Regions from separate parts of the Sphingobium sp. EM0848 genome, predicted to be linked through region 1. Evidence: riboswitches for the same ligand, from Rfam matches in the RefSeq annotation. Region 1 holds a riboswitch; each other region holds the start of a gene.

Region 1 (2,260 bases):
TAGCCGCCGGCTACCTTTTCCGCACGGGTGCGGATGGCGGAGGCGTCAGACCCTGCATCGGCTTCGGTCAGGGCGAAGGCGCCGATGGCGCGGCCGGACAACAGGTCGGGCAGGAAACGGGCCTGTTGCTCTGCCGTACCGTCCTTCAACAGGCCTGAGACGATCAGGCTGTTCTGGATCGAGAGGATGGTGGAGAGCGCCCCATCGGCCGCCGCGATTTCCATCAGGGCGAGCGCGTAGGAAACATAATCGGCACCCGCGCCGCCGACCGCTTCCGGCGCCGTCATGCCCATCAGCCCGAGCCCGGCGATCTGCTCGAACAGATCCGCAGGATAGCCGCCCTCCGCCTCGAAGGCTCCGCTGCGAGGGCGGATTTCGCTTTGGGCGAAGTCGCGTACCATGTCGCGAATGGCGATCTGGGTTTCTGTGAGCATTGGGCGGCCTCTCTTTTATGTACGCTACGCGTGCGGCGGTTAGCAGAAAGGGAGTTAGGACAGATTGTCAACGTCGCTCATCTGGAAAGGCGAGACATCCATTTCCTTGTAATATCGGGTCGCGAGGGGCCGATCAGTGGGAGCGAACCGGCCGACTCAATCCATGGGGCGGTGCGGAACCGAGCATGAGGCCCGGCACCGTCACCAGGCAGAGGTCGAGAAGGATATTTTCGGGATCATTGGCCAACATGGCCACCTTATCCGCGCAGGGGTGTCACTGTTTCTGGGGAACGCGCCGATTCGGCCGACGTTTCAATCCATGTCCGACGGAATATGCATGATCAAGCGATTGACGCGCAGATCATTTTCCGCCGTGCAGGCGAAAAGCTCACAGAGCCAGTCCATACAACGAGCCAATAAAGTCATGGCTCCTCTCCCCATATCGTTAAGCGGATATTAGCAGATGGCGGGGGTCAGAGGAAGAGGGATGGATGGCCTGACAGCCCCTTGCGGCGAGGGGCATGGGCCTCTATCAGCGGCGCTGCGACAGGTTCCCCGCGAGGGGATGAAAAGGGAAGTCGGGTGAAAGCCCGCGCTGCCCCTGCAACTGTAAGCGGCGAGCCATCCGGCCATTATGCCATTGGGGCGGCAAAGCCCCGAGAAGGCGGCTGGAAAGCATCGACCCGCGAGCCAGGAGACCTGCCTGACGCAGTCGTTCTTCGACCGGACAGGGTGCGCCGGCCGAACGGGGTTTGCCCTCGCTGAGCGACAGCCATCGCCTTGCCGGTTCGGCCGTGCGGGGGAGCGCCTGTCTATGCGCCTTCCCGTTCCGGCCTTTTCGGCGGGCTGTTTGCCGTCCGGTCGGAGGAGCGGAGATGACTGATTTCAAGGGACGGCGCTGATGTTGCGCGCCGTGGAAAAAGGCGCGTCGGTGGTCGTCTGTTCGACCTGCCGCCTGTCGACGGACAGTCGCGAAGATGGTGAGGGGCGACGCGGCGGCGCGCTGCTGGCCGAAGCCATGCGCGCCGTCCGGGCGAGCAATCCTGCCTATGAGCCCGTTGCGATACAGGACATGCCGTGCCTTTTTGCCTGTCAACGGCATTGCACCGTGCATGTCCGGGGGACGGGCAAGGTCGGCTATGTGCTGGGCGACTTCACGCCCGGCGAGGAAGCGGCGCGGGCGATATTGGACTATGCCGTGCGTCATGCATCCAGTGAGGAGGGCGTGGTGCGCTACGCCGACTGGCCGCAGGGGGTGAAGGGGCATTTCATCGTCCGTACCCCGCCTGAAGGCTTTGTCTGCTCATGATCCGCTTTGACGACAGGGCGGCCTTTGCCGCGGCATTGGCGCATTTGCCGGAGCCGGATGCGGCTGCGACGGAGGCTGCGGCGGCCCGGCAGGCGGTGCTGACCAAGCCGGCTGGGTCGCTGGGACGGCTAGAGGAGATCGCGCTGTTCATGGCCGGTTGGCAGGGGAGGGAACGGCCCCGTGCGGATCGGCTTCGGGCGGCGATCTTCGCGGGCAACCACGGCGTGGCGGCGCGGGGGGTCAGTGCTTTCCCGGTTGAGGTGACGGCGCAGATGGTCGCGAATTTCCGCAATGGCGGTGCGGCGATCAACGCGCTGGCTGGCGCATGTGGCGCCGAATTGTCGGTGGTGGCGCTCGATCTGGAGCGGCCGACCGGGGATATTTGCACCGAACCGGCGATGAGCGAGGCGGAATGTCTGGAGGCGCTTAACGCAGGCGCAGCAGTGGTTGAGCGGGGCGTCGACCTGCTGATGCTCGGCGAGATGGGGATCGCCAATACGACGCCGGCGGCGGCGCT
Region 2 (2,260 bases), on a different contig from region 1:
GGTCGCGGTGAGCGAGAGGCTGCCATATTGGACGCGCCCGCCCAGTTCCTTGCCGATGCCGCGCACCAGCACCGGAACAGGCGTGTCGACATTCACCGCGCCGCGCACATCATTGGAATGAAAGCCCCGCCCCCAATTGGCGTAGAGTTCCAGATGCGGCGTGACCCGGTAGGCGACCGACGCCTTGGGCGAGAGGATGGCGTCATGGCCGCTGCCCTCGCCCAGCGCCTGCGCGGCGGCATCCCCGGCGCGGACGCTGTAATGATAATAATCGCCGCGCAGCCCGCCGATCAGGCGCAGGCCGGGTAAAGGCTGCCAGTTCGCTTCGCCATAGAGGGCGGCGGACAGTTGCTCGACATGATAGCGGCCGAGCGAGAAGAGGAACTGCCGGTCCGCGCTGCGGTCGACGCCGACATTGCCGATATGGTCGAAGCGGTTCTCGGTGCCGATGCTGAGGTTGAGGGTCGAGGCGACATCCCAGTTCTTCGAGGCGGTAAGGCCGGTGATCCAGCGGCGGTCATATTGGTGGATCTGCGCGCTGCGGCCGTCCGGATCGGCATAGGTGGGATTGCTGAACATCGCCCAGTCGTAGAACTGGACATAGGCGTTGGCGCGCCAGCCCGGCTGGGTGACGGCGACATTGCCGACGATCCGCGTGGTTTCGCCCCGCGCAGAGGGATCGGGCGAGCAGAAGACATCGGGGCAGACGGGGGAGCCGATGATCCGCTCTGGAATCTGCTCGGTCGGGCGCCAGGTGCCGCGATAGGCGTGCAGGGTCGCGTCCAGTTCGCCTCCGCCAAGCGGCACGCGATATTTGGCGAAGCCGCTATAATGACGCAGATGCTCCGCCTCTTCCCAGGGGCCGTCATAGCGCTTGGCCTGCGCCACCAGCGTCAGGTCGCCGGGTCCCACGTCCTTGATCGTGCCGCCCGCCGCCAGTCGGCGCGAGCCGTAGGAGCCGCCCTCCACCGCGATCCACGGGCGCGTAAAGCCATCAATCGTGGTCATATAGGCTGCGCCAGCCAGCGCGAAATCGCCGCCATCGGCGCGATAGGGGCCTTTGCGAAAATCCTCCCGCGCGACGATTTCGGGGATCAGGCCGTTCAGGTCGAGATAGCCCTGACCATGACCGTGCGAGCGGAAATTCATCTGCACGCCGTCGATATAAGTGGTGAAGTCCGATCCATGGTCGAGGTTGAAACCGCGCAGGAAATATTGGTTCGCCTTGCCGCTGCCCGAATGCTGGGCCGCGACCATGCCGGGCACCGCTTCCAGCAGTTCGGCGACGCGCAGCAGCGGGCGGACCAGCAGGTCGGCGCCGCCGACGCTGCCCTCGCTCGCGGCATGGGCGACGCCGATCTTTTCCTCGCCGCGTCCGAAGACGACGATATTCGTGGCCGGCGCCTCTTCGGCGGCGGGCATTTGGGCCAGCGCCGGCGGGGCGATGCCCGCAGCGATCAGGGTGGCGATCAATCCATATTTCACAATCATGTCCTCCGGCGCCTGCGACTGCCGGGGGAGACCTGCCGTCCGGGACGACCGGCGCGCGAAAGCAGCCGGACGCCATCAAGCGACCGCCACGCGAACCGAAGCGGCCTCCACCGCTCGTTCGTCGCTCAGACGGAAAGACACCGTGCCGCGGCCATCCCCTGGACCAGGGCAAGAGCGACCAGACGCAGGCAGGTCTCCTGGCTCACGGGTCATCGCTTGAAACATGGCCTTCCCAGGCCTCGCAGGGTTTAGCGTCCGGCCCAGTGGCTGATCCCTCGCGCTCCGGAAGGATCGATATGCCTCTCGCTCACCGCTTACAGTTGCAGGGACAGCCGGGGATTTGCACCCCATTCCCTATTAAGCCCCTCTCGGGACACCGGCGCGATCGGGAATGGCTCATAGGCACGCTTTGCGGGGATGGGAAGATGGGATAGAGGCGACCCATGCATTTCGACGATCAACTCCACCGCTATTTCGGCGTCCGCGACCTGGATGCGCTCACCCCTGATGCGCTGGCCGCCGGGCTGGAGCATATGCGCGTCGATTTCGGGCTGGAAACGGACAGGGCACGCCGCTTCGCACTCTGGTCGCTGATGGTCCTGCTGGGCGCGGCGCCCGATCTGGAGGAGGCGTTCGAGGACCCGGCGGACCGCGACGCGGCGCGCGACTTCATGGAAATGATGGAGCGGGCCGAAAGCGACGGGGACTAGACAGCCCCGACAAGAAGTGGAAACAATCCGTCCAACGGCAGGCGCATATCTGCGGCTTG
Region 3 (2,260 bases), on a different contig from region 1:
ATTTTTCCGCCTTGAGGTTGGGGTTGCCGACGAAGCCGCTGGTCGGCGAATAGCCGAACAGTTCGGCGAAGGTCGGCGCCTTGATCCCGGTGCCGCCCGCCGCGTGCAGCCGCGTGCCGGTGTCGAAGTGATAGCTGGCCTGCGCGCGCCAGGTCGTGGCGTTGCGGAAACGGTCGTTGTCGTCATGGCGCAGAGCGATGCCGATGCCGCCGCGATCATCCAGTTGCAGCTGATACTGGCCGACAAAACCCCAGTTCGTGATCCGGCGGCGCGGATTGGCGGCGGAAACCTCGCCGCGGTTGTGGAACTGTTCGCGCTCATAATCGATGGCGCCTGTCAGCACATGGGACAGCGGCCCGGTCGAACCCAGCTTCAGGGTCGAAACCCAGCTTGCCTTGGTGCGCTGGCCATGGGTGCCGTAGGTGATGGCGCCGTCATCGTCCAGAAAGATGCGCTTGCTGTCCTGCATCTGGGCGCTGAAATCGTTGATCCACGGCCCGTCCGCCCCGACGGTCGCACCGACCAGTCCATAGAAGGCGTCATTCCGGTAGGAGCCGCCCGCGTCGATCGCATTGCCGGTGAAGACATAGTCCTGGCTGTTGGTATCCGCGTCGATGTGATTGTAGCGCGCCACGGCCCGCAGCGCGACGGAGCCGGCCTGATAGCCGATCTTGCCGCTGACCGTGCCGATCTTCGAACCGATGTCGCGCGATCCGCCCGGCGCCACGACATAGCCGCCAATGCCGGAATAGGAGCCGGTCAGCGCATAATCCATGTCGCCCACGGTGCCCGCGCCACGGACGGCGCCCTGCAACGTGTCGAAGGAGCCGCCCTCGATCCGGCCCGAAAAGCCCGGCAGATCGCGACCGCTGGCGGTCAGGTAGCTGATCACGCCGCCGATCGCATCGGAACCGTAAAGCGCGCTCTGCTCGCCGCGCAGCACCTCGATCCGGGCGCCTTCGTCGGCAAAGAGCGTCGCGAAATCATATTCGCCATAAGTCGCGTCGGACGCTTCGATGCCATCAATGACCATCAACGTGTGATTGCTCTCCGCGCCGCGAATGCGCACCTGCGTCAACCCGCCGACCGGCCCGGTGCGGGTCACGGCTATGCCGGGCACGTCGCGCAGGACGTCCGACACGATCTGCGTCTGCCGGTCGCGCAGGGCCGTCGTGTCCAGCACGGTGACGGACGTGCCGAAGGTCGCGGTCGATATGCCGCCCGCCGCGCGGGTGCCGGTGACGATAATCTGGTTCGTGACCATGTTTTCCTGGTCCGCGTCCGAAGCCTGCGCAAAGGCAGCGCTGCTCCAGGCAAGAGCAAGACAGGAGATGGCAATCGCGTTTTTCATGAAAATACCCCCTTGGCGCCTGAGCAGGCCGGGCGGGGCGTACCGATCCGTCCGACAAGGCGTGAACCCTGCCGGACATGCGACGGTCGGCCTGCATCCATGACCGGGCGCTCGCCCACGGACGCAAAGCCGCGCGGCCCCAGCCGCTTCGTTCGTCGCTCAGACGGAGAGTTACCGTGCCCCGGCCATCCCCTGGGCCAAAGCAAGAGCGACCAGACGCCGGCAGGTCTCCTGGCTCGCGGGTCATCGCTTGATGCACGACCTTCCCAGACCTCGCAGGATTTTGCGTTGGCCCAGTGGCTGGCGGCAGGACATCATGTCCCGGCCGCCTGTGCATCGCGCTCGCCGCTCACAGTTGCAGGGACAGCCACGGTTCCGAGGATTTCCTCTTGCCGCATTCCCTATTAAGCCCCTTTCGGGACACCGGCGCGATCTGGGATCGGGCATGCCCGATCCGGGGCAAGCGCATAGGCGAAGCGCAACGCTTTGTCCATTTCCCAAACGGGAAGGCCCGTCGGGGCCGTGGCGGAGCTTCCCCTTTCAGGATCGGAAAGGATGGGCTAGCCTGCGCGCGAACGAAACGTCCACTCCGATGTCACTGAGGAACTGTCTTGAGCGCCCAATTCGAACTGAAAATTCTCGACCAACGCATTCACGAATGGGGCCTCCCGGATTTTCAAACGGACATGTCGGCGGGAATCGACATGTATGCGTGCCTCGACGCTCCGCTGGAATTGCAGCCGCAGGCCGATGCGGTCCTGATTCCGACGGGCGTGGCGATCCTGATGAACGACCCGAATGTGGTCGCCTTTCTGCTCGCGCGCTCTGGCCTCGGCCACAAGAAGGGGGTGATATTGGGGCAGTCGGTCGGGACGATCGATGCCGATTACGCCAATCAGATCTACATCA

The links. Region 1 has a riboswitch for cobalamin ahead of HUK73_RS25680 (DUF1636 domain-containing protein). Riboswitches for the same ligand answer to the same signal wherever they lie in the genome.
Region 2: it holds a riboswitch for cobalamin, as region 1 does, so the genes downstream of both, HUK73_RS11245 (TonB-dependent receptor) here and HUK73_RS25680 (DUF1636 domain-containing protein) in region 1, are expected to answer to the same signal.
Region 3: it holds a riboswitch for cobalamin, as region 1 does, so the genes downstream of both, HUK73_RS15650 (TonB-dependent siderophore receptor) here and HUK73_RS25680 (DUF1636 domain-containing protein) in region 1, are expected to answer to the same signal.

Annotation. Positions count from the first base shown of each region.
Region 1 is NZ_JABXWB010000005.1:1,677,865-1,680,124, reverse strand. It holds gene HUK73_RS25685 (acyl-CoA dehydrogenase family protein) at 1-434, opposite strand, end outside; cobalamin riboswitch at 966-1,156, shown strand; gene HUK73_RS25680 (DUF1636 domain-containing protein) at 1,336-1,743, shown strand; gene cobT (nicotinate-nucleotide--dimethylbenzimidazole phosphoribosyltransferase) at 1,740-2,260, shown strand, end outside.
Region 2 is NZ_JABXWB010000001.1:2,322,652-2,324,911, forward strand. It holds gene HUK73_RS11245 (TonB-dependent receptor) at 1-1,422, opposite strand, end outside; cobalamin riboswitch at 1,661-1,887, opposite strand; gene HUK73_RS11250 (hypothetical protein) at 1,935-2,201, shown strand.
Region 3 is NZ_JABXWB010000001.1:3,212,438-3,214,697, forward strand. It holds gene HUK73_RS15650 (TonB-dependent siderophore receptor) at 1-1,351, opposite strand, end outside; cobalamin riboswitch at 1,555-1,794, opposite strand; gene dut (dUTP diphosphatase) at 1,963-2,260, shown strand, end outside.